Regions from separate parts of the Rhodoferax sp. GW821-FHT10B06 genome, predicted to be linked through region 1. Evidence: predicted binding sites of a transcription regulator. Region 1 holds the regulator's gene; the other holds the start of a gene.
The links. The regulator FliA, encoded in region 1, starts transcription of late flagellar genes. The targets are predictions, from matches to a motif close to CTAAAGTTTNNNNNNNNNNNGCCGNTA.

Region 1 (11,154 bases):
GGCAATCAGCAGTCCACCCTTGAGCGATTTGGCATTGCCCATGGAGGCGACGTTGATGTCAATTTTCTGGCCTGGTTGGGCGAATGCGGGCAATTGGGCTGTGACAATGACCGCCGCCACGTTCTTCAGCTGCAGCGACGAGGTCAGGCTGGCGGGCAGGGTGATGCCCATTTGCTGCAGATAGCTGCCCAGGCTCTGGGTGGTATAGGGCATCTGGGTGGTCTGGTCGCCGGTGCCGTCCAGGCCCACAACCAGGCCGTAGCCGGTCAACTGGTTGCTGCGCACGCCTTGGACTTCGGCCAGTTCCTTGATGCGCAAAGCCTGGGCCGGCAGGGCTGCCAGCATGCCGACGGCCATGCATAGCGCTGCCATCCATGTCGAAACACGGAGTGCTGGCTGGCGGCGGAAGAAATGCATGGCGAACAACCTGTTCTACAGAGTGGTTCGGCCGATTTGGCTAAACCTTTAGCACTATTTTCCGGCGCATCAGAAAGGCAGAACGTTCAAAAAGAACCGGGACAACCAGCCTAATGCCTGGGCTTCGCCTTGTGCGCCACGGCCCTTGGATTCAATGCGTGTATTCGCGACCGCCGCCGAGCTGACGATGCTGCCGGGTTGGACGGAGCGCGGGTCCACCGTGCCTGTGAAGCGCAGAACGTCCACGTTTTCGTTGACACCGATTTGCTTCTCGCCGGCCACGACCAGGTGGCCGTTGGGCAGAACCTGGACCACGGTGGCAGTAATGGAGCCGGTAAAGGTGTTAGCGCTGCTGGTGCCGCCCTTGCCGGAGAACGCATTGGACGAATCTGCACCTACGCCCAGTTTGCCCAGCATGCCGGTACCGGTAAACGGCAGTGCCGTTACGCTGGAGGCCAGGGTGTCCTTGCGGTCAATGGTGGAGGTGGAGGTTTGGCTGGCCGTGACGTTTTCTACGATCTGGATGGTCAGCGTATCGCCGACCATGCGGGGGCGGCGGTCTTCGAAACCGGGCCGGTAGCGGTTGGTGGAAAACAGGCTGCCTGTGGCCGGACCGGTGGATTCCGGCGACATGGTGGGAATGGCGCGCGGTGTGGTTGCTTCGGCGAAATCGACCTTGGGCGAGTTGTGTATGGTTGCGCAGCCGGTGCAAAGCAGGCCCAGTGCGATAGCGGCAGTCAAGGGGATACGCATGGTGAAACTCCTCGCGCAGTTTTAGAGCTGCGCCAGCTTTTGCAACATCTGGTCGGAGGTTTGCACGGCCTTGGAGTTCATCTCGTAGGCGCGCTGGGTCTGGATCATGGTGACCAGTTCCTGCACCATGTTCACGTTCGAGCTTTCTACGAAGCCTTGCTTGATCACACCCATGCCGCTGACGCCGGGGGTGCCGGTGGTGGGTTGGCCCGAGGCAGCGGTTTCGATGTACAAATTGCCGCCCTTGGGCTCCAGGCCAGCCGGGTTGATGAAGTTGGCCATCGTGATATTGCCTGCAGGCTGCGGCGTGGCATTGCCGGCCAGCATGACGGTCACCGAGCCGTCGGTGCTGATGGTGACGCTTTGGGTGTTGACCGGAATGGTCACGCCGCTGGCCACAGTCAGGCCCTCGGCCGTGACCAGGCGGCCTTGTGAATCGACCTGAAAGGAGCCATCGCGGGTATAGCCTATGGTGCCATCCGACTGGTTGACCTGGAAGAAGCCGTTGCCGTTGATCGCTACGTCCAGGGTGTTGCCGGTTTGCTGCAGGCTACCCTGCGCGAACGAACGGGTGGTGGACACCGTGCGCACGCCCAGGCCCAGATGCAGGCCGGTGGGCAGCTGGTTTTGTTCCGTGCTGTTGGCTCCGACCTGGCGCAGGTTCTGGTAGATCAGATCTTCAAAAACCGCGTTGGCACGTTTGTAGCCCGTGGTGGAGGAGTTGGCCAGGTTGTGCGAGATGACGTCCAGCTGGGTTTGCTGGGCTTCCATGCCGGTCTTGGCGATCCACAGGGAGTTGATCATGGCAGTTCTTTCTCTTTAGCGGGCATTTCAGCCCTGTACGTTCAGCAGCTGGCTGGCGCTCTTGTCATTGGTTTCGGCGGTTTGCAGCAAGCGCATCTGGGTTTCGAACTGGCGTGCCACCTGGATCATTCCAACCATGGTTTCCACGGCGTTGACGTTGGAGCCTTCTATGGCGCCGGCCAGCAGTTTGGCCGTGCCGTCCTGGGGCAAGGGGTCGCCGGAGGTGGCGCGAAACAGGCCGTCGTCGCCCCGTTTGAGCGGGTCGTCGGTGGTCGGGGTCACCATCTTCAGGCGCCCCAGGTTGGTAGGGGCTTGCCCAGCCACCTTGGCGCTGATGGTGCCATCGCTGCCCAGGGTGATTTCTGCGCCATTGGGTACGTCGATGGGGGAGCCACCGTCGGACAGCACGGGCAGACCGGTCGGTGTGACCAGGGTGCTGGTAGGGGAAATCTCAAACACGCCGGAGCGGGTGTAGGCCTCGGTACCGTCCAGGCCTTGCACGGCGAACCAGGCATTGCCTTGGGCCATGGCATCCAGGTTGCGGCCGGTGCGCTGTACCGGGCCAGGCAGTTCCGAGTGGCCAGTGGTGGTTTCCAGAGCGAAGACGCGGGTGCTGGAGCCGGGGCCGTTCAAGGGCACCGAGCGGAATGTTGCCAGCTCTGCCCGAAAGCCGTTGGTGGACACGTTGGCCAGGTTGTTGGCCAGCACCGCTTGTCGGTTTGACGCGGTGTTGGCACCTGTCATCGCGGTGTAAATGATGTGGTCCATGGCGGGGCGTCCTCAGGCAGGCCAGCTTATTAACGCAGGTTCACCAAGGTGGACATCACCTGGTCCTGGGTCTTGATGGTTTGTGCATTGGCCTGGTAGGCGCGCTGGGCGGTCATCATGTTGACCAGCTCCTTGGTCAGGTCTACGTTGGAGTCCTCCAGTGCGCCGGCACGCAGGGAGCCCAGGTTGCCGCTGCCGGGTACGCCTTTGGCCGATGGGTCGCCGCTGGACGGAGTGGCGCGCCAGAAATTGCTGCCAATCGGCGCCAGGCCCTGCACATTGGTGAAGGTGGCCAGCTGGATTTGCCCCGCCGCCAGCGACTTACCGTTGGAGTAGGTACCCTGGACGATACCGCTGGAGTCAATGGTAATTGCTGTCAGCGTGCCGGGGGCTTGGCCGTCCTGGGTGGCGGTATTCACGGCGAATTTGGAACCGTATTGGGTGGACGAACTGGCGTCCAGTGTGGCAGTCACGGTGCCGCCGACGGCGTCGGGCAGCGTGAGGCTGGTCAAACTGGGCGAGATCGGGTTGCCGTTGACGTCATAGGTCAAGGTACCTTGGTTGGTCACGGTGCCGCCGTCCACGCTGGCGTAGACGTCCCAGGTGTTGGCTGCCGTCTTGGTGAAATACACACTCACCGGGATTTCAGCGCCTTGGGCGTTGTAGGTGGTGATGGAGGTACCGTAGGTTTGCAGCACCGGCACCAGGGCGGCGGGCGGTGGGCCACCAGTGGCCACGGCGGCGGACGCGTCCAGGTTGAAGCCCAGGGTGACGGCGGAGGTGGCGACCGCTGGGATCTCGCCTCCGGTGGGCAGCGTCAAGGGGCCGACGGCACCGCCGGTAGGAATGGTGCCATCGGCGGCGGCGGTGAGTCCCAAGAGGTGGGCGCCATCATTGGTGATGATTTCACCGGATTTATTCAGCTTGAATGCGCCGTCCCGACCATAAGCCGTACTGCCGTCGGTCAGTTGCAGCTGGAAGAAGCCATTGCCGTTGATGGCCACGTCCAGCGAGTTGCCGGTGACGCTGATGTTGCCTTGGGTAAATTGCTGCGAGATGGTTTGTACTTCCACCCCAAGGCCCTTGCTCACACCGCCGGTACTGCCCAGGGACGAGGCATACAGCTCGGCAAATTCGGCGCGCGAGGCTTTCATGCCGGTGGTGTTGGCGTTGGCGATGTTGTGGCCAATCACGTCCAGGTTTTGGCTGGAGGCGTTCAAGCCGGAAAGGCCTTGTTGAAAGCTCATGGAGTGCTCCTGAAAGTACGGTGAGAGAGGGCTGGATTTACAGAATGGCTTTGACGTCGGCGTAGGCCACCGACGATCCGTTCTGCAATTGCAGATTCAGAACGTTGTTGTCATTGCTGACGGCCACCACCTTGTTGCGTTGCAGGGAGGTCGTGGTAACGGCAGTCCCGCCATTGGTGGCTGTGACTTTGAAGCTCAGATCGCCGGAGCCGGTGTAGGACGAGGCATCCCAGGTGAAGGCTTGGCGGCCCTTTTCCTGGGCGCCCAGGTTGACAGTACCCAGCACGGTTCCTCCAGCGGTGCTGACTTCCACCTTTACCGCATCGGCGTTGGAGCTCAGATCGAACGAGCCTTTGCCAACCCCATCCACGATGTCCAGTTTGGAGCCTTCGGTGAGCACGTCATGGCCAATGGTGGAACTGCCCTGCAGGGATTGCAGTGCCGCGATTTGCGTGGCCATGCTTTTCATGGTGTCGTTCAGAGTCTGTATGCCCGACACGGTGTTGATCTGCGCCAGTTGACTGGTCATCTGCGCGTTGTCCATGGGGTTCATGGGGTCCTGGTTGTTCAGCTGGGCGACCAGTAATTTCAGGAACCGGTCTTCGGAGGCGGCTGCCGTCGTCGAGTTGCTGCTGGACGAGGTGTTCGCAATTGAGCTGCTGACAGAGTTGATGGCGGAGTAATCGACGGCCATGGCTGGATTCCCTGTAAAAAATTATTGACCCATCTGCAGCGTTTTGAGCAGCAGGGTTTTGGCCGTGTTCATGACTTCAACGTTGTTCTGGTACGAGCGCGAAGCGGAAATCATGTTCACCATTTCGTCCACGGCGTTCACGTTGGAGTGGGTGACATAGCCGTCGGCATCGGCCATGGGGCTGGTCGGGTCCAACACCTTGCGGCCGGGTTGCTGGCTTTCCGTGATCTCTTTTACCTTGACGCCAGCAGCGCTTTCTGCGCCCATCAGTGTGGTTTGGAATACCACCTGGCGTGCCTTGTAGGGCTGTTGGTCTGGCCCGGCCACCGCATCAACGTTGGCCAGATTGCTGGCCACCACGTTAAGGCGCTGCGACTGGGCGCTGATGGCGCTGCCAGAGACATTGAATATGGAAAACATGGACATGCGTCACTCCTTGGGATCGGCCTGGGCTTATTGCCCCGTAATGGCGCTGAGCATGGTTTTGGCCTGCCCGTTGATAAAGCGCAGCGTGGCTTCGTAGCGGACCGAGTTGTCCACAAAGTTGGCCCGTTCGCGGTCCAAGTCCACCGTGTTGTTGTCCAGATTGGGTTGGCTTTGCACGCTATAGCCCAGTTTCTGGCCGCCTCCAATGGTGCTGTCGCTCAACTCCGGCATGTCCATATGCCTGGCGTTGGTCTTGTTGCCAGTAACCAGGCTGGAGCTGGATGTGGCTGCCTCCATGGCGTCTTTGAACTTGAAGTCGCGCGCCACATAGCCAGGGGTATCTACGTTGGCGATATTGCTGGCGATGGCACGCTGGCGCTCAGCGCGCAGCACCAATGCCTTGCTCTGGAAATCAAGCCCACCCACCATTTTGTCCAACATGCGACACCTCGCGTTTTCGCTAAAGCGAGAGATCCGGTGCCATCCCGGCTCTCGCGTTGGACAAATTATGAGAAAACTTGAGTCTTTTGAGCCCTGGAAGAAGCGGGTGATTTCTGGCCAGTTCCCGGCTTTGTCTTTGGGTGTGTTTGCCTATAGTTCCGCAAGTTGCGGACCGAATCGGCGTGGTGTTCCGCGTGAAGCCAGTCGGGGCATGGAGGTGTTATGCAGTTTCTTTCTTCTCTGGTGGGTGTGCGCCGTGGCGTTGGCGCCGCTGTGGCGGCCTTGTTGTGGTCTGCAGGGGCCTACGCCCAGGTGGAGTCGGAGGTGCTGAGCGTGGGGCAGCGCTGGGCCGAGTCTGCCGTGGCCCAGGTGCCAAGCGATGTGTCCGGGAGCGGTACGTCGTTGCGCATGGAAGTGGTCGTGGGGGCGCTGGATACGCGCTTGCGTTTGGCTCCGTGCGCCAAGGTGGAGCCTTACCTCCCAGCCGGTACCCGTCTATGGGGTAAAAGCCGCATAGGCTTGCGCTGTCTGGACGGGGTGACCCGCTGGAATGTTTTTTTGCCGGTGACTGTGAAGGCTTTCGGCCCGGCCTGGATCGCAAAATCGAATGTCAATGCGGGCGCCGTGCTGACGATGGCCGACGCCATGGCTGCAGAGGTGGACTGGGCGGACGATGTTTCGCCGGTTGCTGCCCTGCCTGAACAGTGGGTGGGTCAGATCGCAACGCGCTCCTGGGGCGCAGGGCAGGTAATACGCCAATCCATGCTGAAGCCGGCCCAGGTGTTCCAGGCAGGTACACAAATCCGGGTTTTGGCCCAAGGCGCGGGCTTTCAGGTGACTTCGGATGGCCAGGCCATGACAGCCGGTGTGGTGGGTCAGGTGGCCCGCGTGCGGATGGATAGTGGGCGGGTGATGTCTGGAATGGTGCTGGACGCCCGTACCGTTCGGATTGAAATGTAACAAGATCAGCTTTTTTACGCCGACTACTGTTTTTAGGGCTAAAGATAATGCGGATTCTGCCGAAACCATTGCTACGATGCTTCACGTTTGAGGCGGTTGGAGAGTGTGATGAAAATTGGAACAGGACAAGAGCTACCGGGAGCGGTTGGTTCTGCCAGCCTCAAAAAGGCCGAGCAGGACAAAAGCGCTGCGCCCGCCAGCATTGCGCAGCAGAGCGCCCAGACGGCGCCCTCGACAGGCGCATCCGTGTCCGTTTCCACCTTGGCTCGCACCCTGGAAACAGCCGACCGCGGTGTGAGTTCCGACTTCGACAGCAAGAAGGTGGCCGAATTGCGGGCTGCCATCAAAAACGGGACTTTCAAGGTCGATCCGGAGGCGATTGCAGACAAATTGCTCTCCAATGCCCAGGAAATGCTGAGCGTCACCTCCAAGTAAGCGCTTATTCGCTGTCTTGTCGTCTGGGGCAATAACCATGTTTGCATCCCGTCTGGAAAACAGTTTGTCCCAGGTTGAACAATTGCTGGAAGATGTTTCGGCTGCCTTGCTGTCTGGCGAGCCTCTGGTTTTGGAGTCCACCAGTTCTGCATTGAGGCAGGCGGTGGTGGGGCTGTCAGGTTTGTTGCAAGGCCCTGCAGCTTCAGCCCGTCTGGATCAGGTGCTGCGTCAGCGGTTGGCGCGGGTTTCGCTCACGTTGTCCCAGCAGCGCTCTAATTTATTGCGCCGGGCCGTGGTGGTGGACCGAGCTTTGGCTGCGGTGTTACCCCAGGCAGCACAAGCGCAGACCTATGGCAACGGCGCAAAGGCATCAACTTACCGAGGTGGTGCGGCCCGTATATATGCGGCCATGGCAACCTGAGTGCTTCTTGCGTCCATTAAAAAAGCCGCCCCATCCGGAGCGGCTTTTTTAATGGGCCTAGATAGTCAAGTCAGCGTTAGTGGCTGCGCATTTTGGCCCGTAGGCGGGCAATTGACTGGCTATGCAGTTGGCAGACGCGAGACTCCGTGATCTCCAGCACTGCTGCGATTTCCTTCAAATTCAGATCGCTTTCGTAATACATGCTCATGATGTATTGCTCGCGTTCGGGTAGGGTCTTGATGGCTTCCACCAGCGATTCGCGCAGTCGGTGATCACGCAACAAGTGCAGCGGGTCTGCTGTTTCATCGGCTACATGGCGGTCCAGGAAGCTGGCTTCGTCATCACCCCCGCCTGTCATGTCCTCCAAATAGACCAGTTGGGTGCCGCGTACCTTGCCCAGCAGGCTTTGGTATTCGGGCAGTGAGAGTTCGAGCTCGGCCGCAATTTCGGATTCCATGGGGCCGCGCCCCAGCCTTTGCTCTAGCTTTTGAACGGCCCGTTCTATGTCCTTCTGGCTTTTGCGCGATCCACGCGACATCCAGTCGCTGTCGCGCAGTTCATCAATCATGGCTCCGCGTATGCGTTGCGTGGCGAAGGTCTCAAACTGCACGCCCTGGGCGACTTCGTAGCGGGTCAGGGCTTCAGACAGGCCGATCATGCCGACCTGTATCAGGTCGTCGAGCTCGATATTCGGTGGCAACTTGGCGATCATGTGGTGCGCCAGCCGCCGAACCAGGGGCACATACTGGCGAATCATGTGTTCGCGGTCCATATGGCCTTTGGCGGTATACATCAGTGGGCTCCCATGACGGAGGTGCCTGAAACCCATGGTTTGTTGTGCGGTGCCATGGACAAACCTTGCACGACCGGGGCGGCATTGGCCATGAGACGCAGTACGAGGCTATGCACATCGTCCCATACGGGTTTATGTTGCTGGAAGGAGCGCACCGTCATGAATTCGGTATTGCAGCCCAGGTATATTTGGGCGCATTTCTGCAGTACCCGGCCCGTGGTTCTTGCCAGGTTTTCGGCGCGTTGAATAGGAGAGGTGATGACCGGCACAATAATGGGTAACAGCCGCGCTTGCAGCAACAGATTCTTGATATTTTTATAGGCTTCCAGCACGGATTCTCGCAGCGAAGTGACTGCCAGCAGGGGGCGCACCTCGCTATTTATCAGCAGCGCAGTCAGTAAGGGGGCCGCCCCATACAGTACGACGACGTCGCAGTTTCTAAACAAGTGGCCCAATGGCTGCAAAGGCATGGGGTGTTCCTGGCTGGCAAGCTGTGCCAGGCGACTCAACCCTAGCCGGGCTGGCACGATGTGCAGCGGCAAACTGGGAGCCGGTGCGTCCTCCAGCCAGTGTGCGCTATCCAACAGGTTCTGTAAACCAGGGTTGCCTTCTGATTCCTGGGTGGTGGCGTCCAGCACGGTTACGCGGTATTGCAACTCTTGCAAGGCGCCACAAACTTGCCACAGTAGCGGCAGTTCGGTGGACGTATCTCCCTGGCTGACCATGGCGATCACGCTCCAAGCGGCCTTGGGCGTCCATCGCCGCAAGCTTTCGCCCTGATCAGCGCAGGATTCAAGCATGTACCCGTTCCTTGCGGTCGGGTTCGGACTGGCCGGGCGAGAAGAAGAAGTTCAAGTCCAGTGCCTTGGGATCGAATGCCGATTTGCTTGACGAGCGCATGGATGCCCGCACCAGCTTTTTGGCATCGGCTGCTTCCCAGTCTTCCGGCACGCGCTGGCCGTTGCACACTCCGCGCAACACCAATTGGTGGCGGATGATGGCGTCCAGTGCGGGGCCCAGTTTGGCGGCTTCGTCTACCTTGGACAGAATGGCTTGCTGTATGCCGCGCGTCTTGAAGGAGGTGAGCACCTCGTCCAGCGTATCGCCATGGCCGCCGGCATTTACTACCAGCAAGCGGTTGACTCCAGGCAGGTCCAGCACGTCCAGCATGTCGCGCTTGCGCGGGTCTCTGGGCGCCAATCCCGTGGTGTCGATAAGCACCATTTTTTTGTTGCTCAGCAAGCCCAGCAGATCCTGCAGTGCGGCGCGGTCATGGGCCAGGTGGGCGACTACTCCCAACATGCGTCCGTACGCCCGCAATTGCTCGTGGGCGGCGATGCGGTAGGTGTCGAGGGTAATCAGTCCAACGCTGTTGGTGCCGTACATACGTACGCATTGCGCGGCCAGCTTGGCTGCGGTGGTGGTTTTGCCCACACCGGTGGCGCCTACCAGTGCATACACGCCGCCTTCTTGCACCATGGATTGGCCGCTTGCGTCGGTGTGCAAATTGCGCTCCAGTACGTCCATCAGCCAGCGAACGGCTTCTGCGGCCGTGGCTTCTTCGGGCAGGCGCTCAATGACGGCTCGCGCCAGGGTGGGTGAGTAGCCAGCCCGGATGAGCTTCAGCATCAGGTTCGACTGGATTGGATCGCTGTTGGCCTTGCCCAGCCAGGCCATGGTGTTGAAGCGCTCTTCAATCAGGTCTTTCATGGACTGCAGTTCGTCCACGATGCCTTTGGAGTTGATGACGGCGGATGCCTGGGTTGCCTTCGACTTGCTGAACGCAGGTGTCGACAGGGGGACTGCGTGGTTGGCCCGCGGTGCTGGTGCTGCCGTTGGCTTGGGCGGCTCCATTTGCGTGCGGTGGATTGATTTTGGAGGCAGGCCCTCGTCATTGGGGCCGCTGACGGTTTCATGCCGGCGGCGCAGCATGCGCTCGCGCACATAGTCTTGGAACGACAGTGTGCTCATTGCCAGCTGTTCTGTGTCTTCCTGTACCGGGATTTGCGCCATGGCCTGTGTTGCGGCAGAGTTGGCCGCAGCTGGCAGGATTTGGGCGGGCCGACCTAAAGACTCAGCCACTTTGTCCAATCCAGACAAGGCGTCTTCGGCGGTTGCCACTACTTCCACGCCGTTGGGTGTGGGGCGGTTCGACAGTATCAGTGTGCCGTCCCCAAAGACTGCACGGGCCTTCGCCAATGCTTCGCGGGATGTTGCGGCGTGAAAGCGTTGGATGTTCATGTCAGTGCACCTTTAAGAATCGGGCCAATGCGGATGGTGTGTGTTTCGGGAATTTCGCTGTGTGCCAGCACCTGCAGGCGGGGGGCGACGCGGCGGACCAATCGGGAGATGGCATTGCGAATCTGGTCCGGGACCAGCAGGCAGGCGGGAACACCCAGCTCTTCTTGTTGCATGGCGACGTCTGCCACGTTACGGGTCAGCAAGTCGGCAACACCGGGGTCCAGCGCCGGGCCAGCTGCGTTGCCCAGGGCTTGCACCAGCATGCGCTCCAGGCCTGGTTCGATGGCGATGACATTGAGCTCGCGGGTAGGGCCGTAGATCTGTTGCACGATCGCTGGCGACAACGCAATGCGCACGCGGCGGGCCAAGTCCGCCGGGTCTTGTGTATTGCCGGCATGTTCGGCCAGGCATTCGACTATGGTGCGTATATCGCGGATGTGCACAGACTCTTCCAGCAGTAGCTGCAAGACTTTCTGGAACGTGGCGATAGACACCATTTTGGGAACCACCTCTTCGATCAATTTGGGAGCCAGTTTGCTAACATGTTCGACCAGCTGCTGCGTCTCTGTGCGGCTTAGCAACCGGGCCGCCTGCACTTGCATCAAGTGTGACAAATGTGTGGCCATCACGGTTTCCGAATCAACCACGGTAAAACCTGCCATTTGTGCGGCTTCCTTTTGCCGTTCGTCGATCCAGTGGGCGGGCAGTCCAAAGGCCGGATCGGTGGTGGCTGTGCCTATCAGCGGCGTAGTGA
Region 2 (11,154 bases), on a different contig from region 1:
CTGCAAATCCGGCAAAAACTGTTCTCGCTGGGGCCGATTTTCGCTTTCGACGTTCCAAGCCCGAGAGGCTCCTAGCATCTGCGGCTGGTAGTACAGCTGGAATTCGCTCTGCGCCAAGGCTTCGCGCAAGCCCATCTCCAGTGCCGAGCGCGCATGCACCACGGCCTGCATTTGCGGGTCGAAGAAGCACAGGGTGTTGCGGCCCGCCGCCTTGGCCTGGTACATGGCCATGTCGGCGCGCTTGAGTGGCTCCTCCAGCCCCTCGGGCTGGGGGCCGAACAGGGTGATGCCCAGGCTGGGCGTGACGTGGTAGCGGGTGCTGCCCAGCAGGTAGGCCTGGTTGAGGGTGGCCAGGATTTTCTCGCCGGCCGACCGCGCCTGCTGGGTGGCCAGGGGGGGCTGCGCGTCCAGGTCGGCCAGCATGACCACGAATTCGTCGCCGCCCAGGCGGGCCACGGTGTCGCTATCGCGCACGCAATCTATCAGCCGCTGGGCCACCTGCTGCAGTAGCTGGTCGCCCATTTCGTGGCCGTAGCTGTCGTTCAGGGTCTTGAAGTTGTCCAGGTCGATGAACAGCAGGGCACCATGGCGGGCGTGGCGCAGGCAGGCAGCCATGGCCTTGTCCAGGCGGTCCAGCAGCAGGCGCCGGTTGGGCAGGCTGGTCAGCTGGTCGGAGAAGGCCAGGTGCTTGGCCTGGGCCTCGGCGTCCTTGCGGTCGGTGATGTCGATGGAGATGCCGCCCACCGCATCCAACTGGCCCTGGCGGTTCTGTAGCGGAAATTTGATGGTGTAGTAGCAACGCCGGCCGTTTGGCGTTTCGGCCCAGCCTTCGTTGACCCGTTGCTGGCCGCTGTCCAGCACCTGCTGGTTTTCCATCGCGTATTGCTGCGCCAGGGTGACGGGGAAGACCTCTTCCATGCGCCGGCCCACAGCGTCGGCGCGCGGGGTGGCAGTGTCGTATTCCCACTGGCGGTTGACCAGCTGCAGGTGCTGATCGCGACCGGTGACGTAGATGGATACCGGCGCAAAGTCCAGCAGGTTGCCCATGAAGATCTGCGTCTCTTGCAGCTGCAACTCGGTACGCCTGCGCGCCGTGATGTCGCGCCAGTACACGATCACCACCTGCTGGCCGGCGGCGGTGAGTGGGGTGGACACATAGCGCTCCAGGATGCGGCCGTCGTGCAGCTCGAACTCTTCAGGCTGGCCGGGTGTGCCCAAGTACGGATGCAGGTCCTCAGGTTCTGCCTCTGGCGAACGGATCTGTTGCCAGCAATGTTGCCGCAGCTCGACCGGGTTGAGCCGCTGCAGCATGTCCGGCGGGATGGACCAGATCTGCACGAAGCAGGGGTTGAAAGCCACCAGTTCACCCTGTGGGCCGATGGCGGTTGCGCCGTCTGGCGATGCGTCCAGCATGGCGCGCAGCAGGGCCAGGGCGGCGTGCGGGTCGGTCGCCGCTGGCGCGGTGCTGTCTGCCAGGGCCGCAGTTAGCAGGTCATCCAAGGGGTGCATAGGCCGTGGGCGTTGGGAGGCCAGCGGTGTGGTGCTGGCGGGCGGGGTCACAGGGCAGGCAAATATGCCCGCAATCTACCTGCAACTGCCAACGTTGACCAGGGGCGCGTGCGGGTGCGGCGTTGCGGGTACGCCGCAGCGGCCAGGGAGATTTAAGCGAAACAGGCTTCCAGCGCAGGTTCAGCGTGCGCATGGCGCTATTAAATACGTAGCGTTTTGGATGGACCATGGACGCTACCGGGTGGCCGCGCGCTAACGTGTGTTGCCGGACTTGGACGGCAGGTTGAGGTTGATCTGCGTGAGCCTGACGCGGACCTTTTCAGCCGATATCGCGCCTTCTACTTCCCTCAGGTTGACGAACAGATCGCCCTTGCTGATGAGGACGTGGCCCACGGTGTAGGGCTTGTCTTGAAAGCGCACCTCGGTGCCCGGCTTGAGCAAGGGCATCCACAGCGTGGGTGGGTCCAGAAACGGGGCCTTGACGGGTACCGGTGCCGCTGCTGGAGTGGCGGTTGGCGCGGCCGTGGGCGCAGTGACCTGGAGAGGCGTGGCTGGGGCTGCTGGCGTCGATGCGGGGCTGTCAAACAGTTCGTCAAAATCGTCGCTCAACTGCAGATCTCCCTTGTCGATGGCTTGAGGTTCATACGCTGTATCGGACCGGCGCTGGGTAAAAAGGTTCATACCTGTTCTACCCGCCTCGGGCCCGCTATGCGTAACTCATTGTATCGACGCCACGCAAACCGCCCGCTTGTGCGCAGGCTAAGCCAGGTGTTTTAACAGGGCTTTGGCCACGGGCTCGGACGAGGCCGGGTTTTGGCCCGTAATCAGCAGGCCGTCGGCCACCACATAGGGCTGCCAGTCGGCCACTTTGGAGTAGCTGCCGCCTCGGGCTTGCAGCATGTCTTCCACCAGAAACGGCACGACCTCGGTCAGGCCTACGGCGGCTTCTTCGGTGTTGGTAAAGCCGGTGACAGCCTTGCCCGCGACCACCGATGTACCGTCGGCATTCTTGGGGTGGCGTAGTACGCCGGGCGCGTGGCATACCGTCGCCACCGGCTTGCCGGCGGCCAGCATGGCCTCGATCAGGGCGATGGATGTGGCGTCTTCGGCCAGGTCCCATAGCGGGCCGTGGCCACCGGGGTAGAACACCGCGTCATAGTCGGCGGCCGATACGCTGGCAAGTTTGTGGGTGCTGGCCAGCACGGCCTGGGCGGCGGCATCGGCCTTGAAGCGTTCGGTGGCCGGGGTTTGTGCGCTGGGGTCGTCGCTCTTGGGGTCCAGCGGGGGCTGGCCGCCCAGGGGTGAGACCAGGGTTACGTCCACGCCCGCGTTCTTGAATACGTAGTAGGGCGCAGCGAATTCTTCCAGCCAGAAGCCGGTCTTGCGGCCAGTGTTGCCGAGTTGGTCGTGCGAGGTCAGCACCATCAGAATTTTGCTCATCTTGTTTCCTTGTGTTGGTGGGGTGGAGTTAGTCGTTGGCCACGCGGATGACCAGCTTGCCGAAGTTCTTGCCTTCCAGCAGGCCTATGAAGGCATCGGGGGCGTTTTCCAGGCCGTCCACGACGTGCTCCTTGAACTTGACCTTGCCGGTGGCCAGCCAGGGGCCCATGTCCTTGGCGAACTCGGGGTAGCGGTGGCCGTAGTCGTCAAAGATGATGAAGCCCTGCATGCGGATGCGCTTGGTCAGCACCGTGCGCATCAGGCGGCTGCTGCGGTCCGGGCCGCTGGGCAGTTCGGTGGCGTTGTACTGGGCGATCAGGCCGCATACCGGCACGCGGGCCTTGTTGTTCAGCAGCGGCAGCACGGCGTCAAACACCTTGCCACCCACGTTCTCGAAGTACACGTCGATGCCCTGCGGGCAGGCCGCGGCCAGCTGGGCGGCCAGGTCGGGGCTGTGGTGGTCTATGCAGGCGTCAAAGCCCAGCTCTTCCACGGCCCAGCGGCATTTCTCCGCGCCGCCGGCAATGCCGACCACGCGGCAGCCCTTGAGCTTGGCGATTTGGCCCACGGTGGCACCCACTGGGCCGGTGGCGGCGGCCACCACCACGGTTTCGCCGGCCTGGGGCTGGCCAATGTCTAACAGACCCATGTAAGCGGTAAAGCCCGGCATGCCCAAAATGCCCAGGGCGTAGGAGGGCGGTGCCAGTTTCGGGTCCAGCTTGGTCAGGCCCTTGCCGTCTGACACGGCGTAGTCCTGCCAGCCGGTATAGGCCAGTACCCAGTCGCCCTCGGCAAAGCCGGGGTGCTGGCTGCTTTGCACGCGGCAGACGGTGGCGCCGACCATGACGGCACCCACGGCCACGGGGGCGGCATAGCTGGGCGCGTCGCTCATGCGGCCGCGCATATATGGGTCCAGCGACAGGTAGACGGTGCGCAGCAGCACCTGGCCTGGGCCAGCCACGGGCACGGGGCTACTGGCCAGGTGGAAGTTGGCTGCTGTGGGCGCGCCGTGCGGGCGCGAGGCTAGCTGAATCTGGCGGTTGATGGTGCTGCTTTGGGTGGTGGTTTGGCTCATGTGTGGGTTCCTTGGGGTGGGGGGTTACAGGGCGGCTTCCAGGATACGGCGGCTGATGGCGGGCGTGATGTCACCGTGTTCGCTGAGCTGGGTCATGCCGTGGTCCTGCAGCTGCTGTACCACGGTATCGATGGCGTCCGCGCCCAGGCCGTAGTCGCTCAGGCGGGTGGCGATGCCCATGCGCTCAAAGAAGTCGCGGGTCTGGGCGATGGCGGCGGTGATGCGTTCCTCGTCCGTGCCGGTGCGTATGCCCCAAACGCGCTCGCCATACTGCAGCAGCTTGTCGCGCTTTTGCACGCGGCGCTCTTCCAGCATGGCAGGCAGCACGATGGCCAGGGTGCGGGCGTGGTCGATGTTGTGCAGGGCGGTCAGCTCGTGGCCCACCATGTGGGTGGCCCAGTCTTGCGGCACGCCGGCGCCGATGAGTCCATTGAGTGCCAGGGTGGCGGCCCACATCAGGCTGGCGCGGTCCTCGTACACCGGTGTGGGTGCGGCCAGCAGGCGCGGGCCGATCTCCACCAGGGTCTGCAGCAGGCCTTCGGCAAACCGGTCTTGCACCGGCGCGTTGACCGGGTAGGTCAGGTACTGCTCCACGGTGTGGACGAAGGCATCGACCACGCCATTGGCCAGTTGCTGGGGCGGCAAGGTGTAGGTCTTGGTCGGGTCGAGTACCGAGAACAGCGGGAACACCTTGGCGCTGCGGAAGGGCAGCTTGGCACCGATGTCGCGCCGGGTGATGACGCCGCCGTTGTTCATCTCCGAGCCGGTGGCGGGCAGCGTCAGCACAGCGCCAAAGGGCAGGGCCTGGCCGATGTTGCGGCCGCGCTGCAGCAGGATGTCCCAGGCATCGCCTTCGAACAGGGCCGCAGCGGCGATGAACTTGGTGGCGTCAATTACCGAGCCGCCGCCCACGGCCAGCAGGAAGTCGAAGCCCTCGGCCCGGATGCGCGCCACGGCCTGCAAGGCGATGTCATAGCTGGGGTTGGGCTCGATGCCGGCAAACGTGCTGTGCTGGCGCGTGCTCAGGGCCTGGCGCACCTCGGCCAGGGTGCCGGTTTTCTCGGCGCTGGCGCCACCGACCAGGATCAGCACCTTGGCGCTGGCGGGCACCAACTTGGCGATGTCGGCAATGCGGTCCTTGCCAAAGACGATATGGGTAGGGTTGTGGAAGTCAAAGTTCAGCATGGGGGTTCCTTGTTTGTAGAACGAGTGGTTGTAAATAGACCGGTCGGCTAGTTGGGTCGGCGAAAAAAATGATGGACATGCGTGGCTCAGGCGGTGCGTGGGCCCAGCAGCAGTTCGGTGCTGCGGGTAGCTTGGTCAAACGCGCTGCCGTCGCGGCGCAGCTTGGACAGGAGGCTGGCGCCCAGCCATAGCGCGTACAGGGTTTCGGCGGTGCTGGGGGCGTCCAGGCTGGCGGGCACGGAGCCGTCCAGTCGGGCTTCTTCCAGGCACAGGGCCAGGCGTTTTTGTACGCCGTCGGTGCCTTCGCGCAGGGTCTCGCGCATGGGCTCAGAGATGTCGGCCACTTCGGCGCTGAGCTTGACGATCAGGCATTTGGGGCTGGACGCAGGCTCTGTGCTGTCGCCCACGCCGCATTGCGTGACGTTCCAGTACGACCAGTAGCGCATTAGCCGGGCGCGTGCCGGCGTGCCGTCGGGCCGCAGCAACGCGTCCAGCTGCTGCAGATAGCGCTCGATATAGCGCGCCAGCAGCACCTCGCCAAAGCGTTCCTTGGAGCTGAAGTAATGGTAGAACGAGCCCTTGGGCACGCCCGCACTGGCCAGTATCTCGGCCAGGCCCACGCCCACGAATCCCTTGCTGGAGATCAGGCGTTCTCCGCAGTCGAGGATCTGGTTACGGGTGGGGGAGGCGTCGGCAAGCATGGGTTGGATTGTGGATCAAGTAGACCAGTCGTCTAGTTTGGACACATAAAAAACCCGCCATAGAGGCGGGTTTTAGTGGAAGGCTTTTGCTATGAAATACGTAGCTTCCTGCGCAGGAATTAATTGCGCTAGAGGCGTGTTTCGTTCCTAGTGGATGAACTTCACCGCAGCAATCGCCAGCCAGCCCAGCACAAAGTTCAGCACCACCAGGTTGTGGATTTGGCCGGCGGCGTGCGCGGCGGTGGGCCATTCGGCGGCGGCTACGGCGCGCTTGAACTTGGCAAAGCCGGCAAAGTAGATATGGCCAAACACCAGCACCATCAGCAGGCCCAGGCCGGCCATCAGGCTCCAGCCTACGGGCAGGCCCGCACCGGCGGCGCGGGCGGCTTTCATGCTGCTGCCATACATATGGCCGCCGGTAGCCAACAGCAGCACGATGGCGCCCAGCACCAGGCGGAAGAAGCGCTGCATCACCTGCACCATCAGCCGGGCGCGTGGCTGGGCCTCCATGGCGACCAGGGCGGCGGGGCGCAGGGCGAACAGCATGAAGGTCATGCCACCCATCCAGACGATGGCGGCCACTAAATGGAGAAAGGCAAAGGCTTCAAACAGCATGGCGGTATCTCGTGGGGGAAAGCTGCATTGTGACCGCCTCCGGTCCCTGGGCCCACGGCATGCTGCTAAATCTATAGCTGCCAGCGCAGGATTTATCTGCGCTAGCGCCGGTTTTTATCCTGAAACTCAGGCGTAGGTGTTGAGCTGGGTGCCCAGGCTGCCTGAGGTGGCCAGTGTCGGTGCGGGTGCGGGTGCGGGCTGGGGCAGGGCGTCTAACAATGTCTGCGCGTTGCTTTCCTGTACGTCCAGGGCTTTTTTCAGCACGCGGATGTTCAGGCTGTCGGACGCGGGGGCTTGTGCGGCGGCGGTGGCCGACTGCACGGCCGTGGTGTTGGCAATTCCCATGGTGCGGGTCTCCTGGCGGGGCGTAGAACGCGGTTCCTGGTTATCGGCGGTTTGCGGGCAGTCTGGAGCCGGGATTTCCCGTTTTTATGAAAAAAGGGCTGTGGCGCACGTATTAACTGCGCAGTCAGCTATTGAATACATAGCAACTACCAGGCGGCCAGCGCCTGCAAAAGTTGCTGGCGCGTGGCTGGCGGGGCAAAGCTGGCTTCGATGGAGGTGCGGGCAATGGTGCGCAGGTCGGCGTCGGTCCAGCCAAATGCGGCCTGGCAGCGCTGGTATTCACCCACCAGGCTGGCGCCCAGCAGCGAGGGGTCGTCGGTGTTCAGTGAGACGCGTACGCCGGCTCGGTATAGCCGGTCTACCGGGTGCTCGGCCAGCGAGGGGTAAACGCCCAGCAGCAGATTCGAGCTGGGGCAGATGCCCAGCGGTATCTGCCGATCCACCAGCAGGGCCACCACGGAAGGGTCTTCAATGGCGCGCACGCCGTGGTCGATACGGTCCGCGCCCAGCAGCAAGATGGCGTCGCGTACGCCCTCGGCTCCACTGGATTCACCCGCATGCACGGTGCGCCGCAGGCCGGCGGCCCCGGCGCGCTGGAAGGCTTCGGCAAAGCGTGGGCCGGTGCGGCCGGCCGCGGCTTCGTTGCCGTCTATGGACAGGGCCACCACGCGCGGATGGCGCAGCGCTACCAGCTGCTCCACCAACTGCACCGCCGCGTTGGCCGACTGGGTGCGCAGCAGGCTGATGCACAGGTTCACTGGCGGCAGACCGTCCTGCTCGGCGGCGCTCAGCCCGGCGTCTATGGCGTCCAGCATGGCTGGCAGCCGGCCATGCCAGGCCTTCCAGTGGCTGGGGTTGACGATCAGGTCGGCATAGCCCGCGCCGTTGTCGGCCAAGCGCTGGCTGTAGGCATAGGCCAATTGGGCTAGGCGCTCGGGCGTGTCGGCCAGCCCGCAGGCCCAGTCCAGAAAGTGCAGAAAGTCGCCCAGGCCCTGGAAGGCAAATAGCTGATCCACAGGCCGTGGCAGCGTTACACCCGCCTGCTGTGCCCAACTTGCCAGCAAGGCGGGCTCGAAGCAGCCCTCCAGGTGGGCATGTACCTCGGCCTTGGGCAGAGTGCGCAGTCGGTCTTGGGCGATGCTGGTGGGGACGGGGGACGTATGCATACGGCATCTTAGAGCGAGTTCAAAGTCTTTTGGGAGGCCCAAAAAAAGACTTTGAACAGGTTTCTAGCCGTGGAATACCCGCCTACTGAAGGACGGCGCAAGAGCAGGGGAGCCTCTAGAATGAATGTATTCAAAAGTAAGGAGTGCGCATGGAAGCTTCTTATGAAGAGTTGATCGCGCAGGTCTTCACATTGCAAACCACCTTGGACCATGTGGGCGCTTATGTCTATGCCAAGGATTTGCAGGGTCGCTACACCTACGCCAACAGCATGGTGTGCAAGCAGTTCCGTTGTCGCCTGGACGAGGTGGTGGGCGCTGCGGACGACAAGTTTTTTGATTTGACGGTCCACAACCAATTCATGGCCAATGACCGCCACGTCATCGCCACGGGAGAGAAGGTCGAATTGGAAGAGGTCACTCTGGCCAAGGGCCAGCAGCAGCCTACGATCTGCTGGTCCGTCAAGCTGCCGCTGCGCGCACCAAGTGGCGAGATCGTTGGTCTGTGCGGCATTTCTACCGACATCACCGAGCGTCGACGCCTGGAGAGTACGCTGATGGCCCAGAAGACACTGTTGGGCACGGTGCTGAATAATTTGGAGGCTCTGGTCTATATGAAGGACCGGCAGCGCCGTTATTTGTACGCCAATATCAACGCTGCCGAGCTGTTCGGCCAGACGCAGGAGAGCATCGTGGGCCTGACGGATGCGCAGATGATTCCCCCGGAGGAAGCGGAGCGTTTCGGCGTGATGGACCAGCAGGTGTTTGACAGCGGGCGTAAATCGACCGGCGAAGAAACCTTGGTGGATGCCGACGGCGTGACGCACCACTACTGGTCCATCAAGGTGCCCATCACCAACCACGGCGTGGTGGACGCCTATGTGGGCATCTCCACCGACATCACCGAGGTCGTGCGGCTGAAAAACCAGTTCCGCCTGCTGGCCAATACCGATGCACTCACCGGCATCCTGAGCCGCCGGCATCTGCTGGAGCGGGCCGAGCAGGAGCTCAAGCGCGTGCGCCGCGCGCAGACGCAGATCGCGGTGATCGCCTTTGATATCGACAACTTCAAACTGGTCAACGACGGCTTCGGCCACTCGGTGGGCGACCGCGCCATCGTCGCCGTGGTGCAGGCTTGCCAGCGCAATCTGCGCGAGACCGACCTCTTCGGCCGCATCGGCGGCGATGAATTCGTGGTGGTGGCGGTGGATTCCGACCTGGCGGGCGCCCTGGCCCTGGCCGAGCGTATGCGCCAGGGCGTGGAGCAGGCGCTGTGCTTGTCCAACGACGGCAGGCCCGTGCGACTGAGCTCCAGCTTCGGCGTGGTGATGTCCGAGCCCGATGCCACCTTGGACGAGTTGCTGACCCATGCCGATGGCATGCTCTACCGCGCCAAGCGTGCCGGGCGCAACCGTGTATGGCATTTGCCCAGCGACCCGCCATGAAAACCCTGAACCTGGTGGGCGCGGGGCGCGTGGGCCAGACCCTGGCACGTTTGTGGCGGCAGCAGGGCAGCTTCGCCGTACAGGACGTGCTGACCACCTCTTTGCAGCGCGCCGAGCTTGCCTGTGCTTCCATTGGCGCGGGCCGGGCTGTGGACAACCCGCAGGCCCTGCGCTCCGCCGATGTGTGGATGCTGGCCGTGCCGGATGCGCAGATTTCCGCCGCAGCCCAGGCGCTGGCGGCGGCCTTGCCTGCCAATGCCACACCTGCGCTGGCCTTCCATTGCAGCGGGGCCTTGGGCCATGGGCTGCTAGCACCGCTGGCTGAGCGGGGCTGGCAGACGGCCAGCGCGCATTGCATTCTGAGTTTCGCCTCGGTGGACGCGGCCGTGGCCCAGTTTGCCGGTACCGCCTGCGCGCTGGAGGGTGACCCGGCGGCCTGCGAAATTTTGCGGAGCGCCTTCACGGCCATTGGCGCGCAATGCTTTGGCGTGGCCACGGAGCACAAGCTGCTGTACCACGCGGCGGCGGTGTTTGCCACCAACTTCCTGCCGGTGCTGCAGAGCGTGGCCGAAGACGCCTGGCGTAGCAGTGGCGTGCCGGCGGAGCTGATCCCAGGCCTGCGCCGCATGTTGCTGAACAATGCCGTGGCCAATATCACCGCGCTGGGTCCAGCCGCCGCGCTGACCGGGCCGGCCGCGCGCGGCGACACCGCGGCCATTGCCCGTCAGGCGCAGGCCGTCACGGCCTGGGACGCCCAGGCCGGCGCGGCCTATGAGGCGTTGAGTGCGCTGGCTTTGCGGATGGCCGGTAAAACCTAGAGCCCCAGTACCACCATCAGGCGGCTGGCACAGGCACGCAAGGGGGCGCAGGGCGAGTGCAGTGCAAACTCCAGGCAGCTGCTGGCGTAGCCACGGTCATGCATCAGCCGTGCGGGGTCTATATCACGGCCCTGGCCAGCCATCAGCCATTTGAAGTCCACCTCCAGCAGCAGGCCGCTGGGCGATGCCCCCGCCGTGCCGCTGTCCAATGTCATCGTGTCCGTATACATAAAAGCTCCGCCGAAAATGAGGCTGGCTGTCCATTTCAATATAGGCAAGGCCATGCAGAACAAGGGCTGGAATAAAGCCCTGGATAGGCTGTATATGGGGCCTTATTTACATAACGCATCAGGCACACAAAGCGGCTACGTGAAACAATATTGCAATGCCAAAAAATGCACGTAAATCCCTGTTTCTGGTCGTTACCGGCCTGTGGCTGGCCTTGCCTGCACTGGCCCAACTGCCGCAGCGCAATCTCACGGTAGAGCTGCGCCAGATCGACGAGGCCGCGGCCTACACCGTCAGCACCCAGGCCACCAGCGCCCCGTTGGTGGCGCAGCAGGTGCAGGTGCGCAATGGCGAAAAGGCCACGCTGCACATGGGCCAGACCGTGCCCATCCGCTTTGTGCAGTCGGTGGTGGGGGGCAGTAGCAGCCAGTCGGGCAGCAGCGGAACCGGCAGTAGCAGCGGCGGTGGCGTCAGCTACGGCATGGTGTGGATGCAGGCTGGCCAGAGCATGGCGGTGCAGCCGCGCTGGCCCGGTGGCAAGCAGCCGGTGGCGGTGCAGATCGAGGTCCAGGCCGCCAGCGTGGAAGCGCCCACGGGCAATGCCGAGCTGCCCAGCCAGTCGCGCAGCCA

Region 2: a site for FliA is predicted at 6,912-6,938, ahead of AC07O2_RS14200 (putative motility protein). Genes of this name have one in related genera too.

The regions. Positions count from the first base shown of each region.
Region 1 covers NZ_JBWKNO010000016.1:37,664-48,817, forward strand. Annotated here, with positions in the region: gene AC07O2_RS20625 (flagellar basal body P-ring protein FlgI) at 1-372, opposite strand, end outside; gene AC07O2_RS20630 (flagellar basal body L-ring protein FlgH) at 487-1,170, opposite strand; gene flgG (flagellar basal-body rod protein FlgG) at 1,192-1,974, opposite strand; gene flgF (flagellar basal-body rod protein FlgF) at 2,002-2,742, opposite strand; gene flgE (flagellar hook protein FlgE) at 2,772-3,989, opposite strand; gene AC07O2_RS20650 (flagellar hook assembly protein FlgD) at 4,027-4,683, opposite strand; gene flgC (flagellar basal body rod protein FlgC) at 4,705-5,109, opposite strand; gene flgB (flagellar basal body rod protein FlgB) at 5,137-5,550, opposite strand; gene flgA (flagellar basal body P-ring formation chaperone FlgA) at 5,773-6,510, shown strand; gene flgM (flagellar biosynthesis anti-sigma factor FlgM) at 6,619-6,945, shown strand; gene AC07O2_RS20675 (hypothetical protein) at 6,983-7,366, shown strand; gene AC07O2_RS20680 (RNA polymerase sigma factor FliA) at 7,443-8,159, opposite strand; gene AC07O2_RS20685 (P-loop NTPase family protein) at 8,159-8,959, opposite strand; gene flhF (flagellar biosynthesis GTPase FlhF) at 8,952-10,400, opposite strand; gene flhA (flagellar biosynthesis protein FlhA) at 10,397-11,154, opposite strand, start outside.
Region 2 covers NZ_JBWKNO010000008.1:73,624-84,777, forward strand. Annotated here, with positions in the region: gene AC07O2_RS14165 (putative bifunctional diguanylate cyclase/phosphodiesterase) at 1-1,509, opposite strand, end outside; gene AC07O2_RS14170 (hypothetical protein) at 1,762-2,190, opposite strand; gene AC07O2_RS14175 (type 1 glutamine amidotransferase domain-containing protein) at 2,269-2,949, opposite strand; gene curA (NADPH-dependent curcumin/dihydrocurcumin reductase) at 2,978-4,024, opposite strand; gene AC07O2_RS14185 (iron-containing alcohol dehydrogenase) at 4,049-5,209, opposite strand; gene AC07O2_RS14190 (TetR/AcrR family transcriptional regulator) at 5,296-5,910, opposite strand; gene AC07O2_RS14195 (CopD family protein) at 6,058-6,525, opposite strand; gene AC07O2_RS14200 (putative motility protein) at 6,652-6,870, opposite strand; gene add (adenosine deaminase) at 7,017-8,036, opposite strand; gene AC07O2_RS14210 (sensor domain-containing diguanylate cyclase) at 8,186-9,478, shown strand; gene AC07O2_RS14215 (Rossmann-like and DUF2520 domain-containing protein) at 9,475-10,296, shown strand; gene AC07O2_RS14220 (hypothetical protein) at 10,293-10,526, opposite strand; gene AC07O2_RS14225 (secretin GspD/PilQ domain-containing protein) at 10,682-11,154, shown strand, end outside.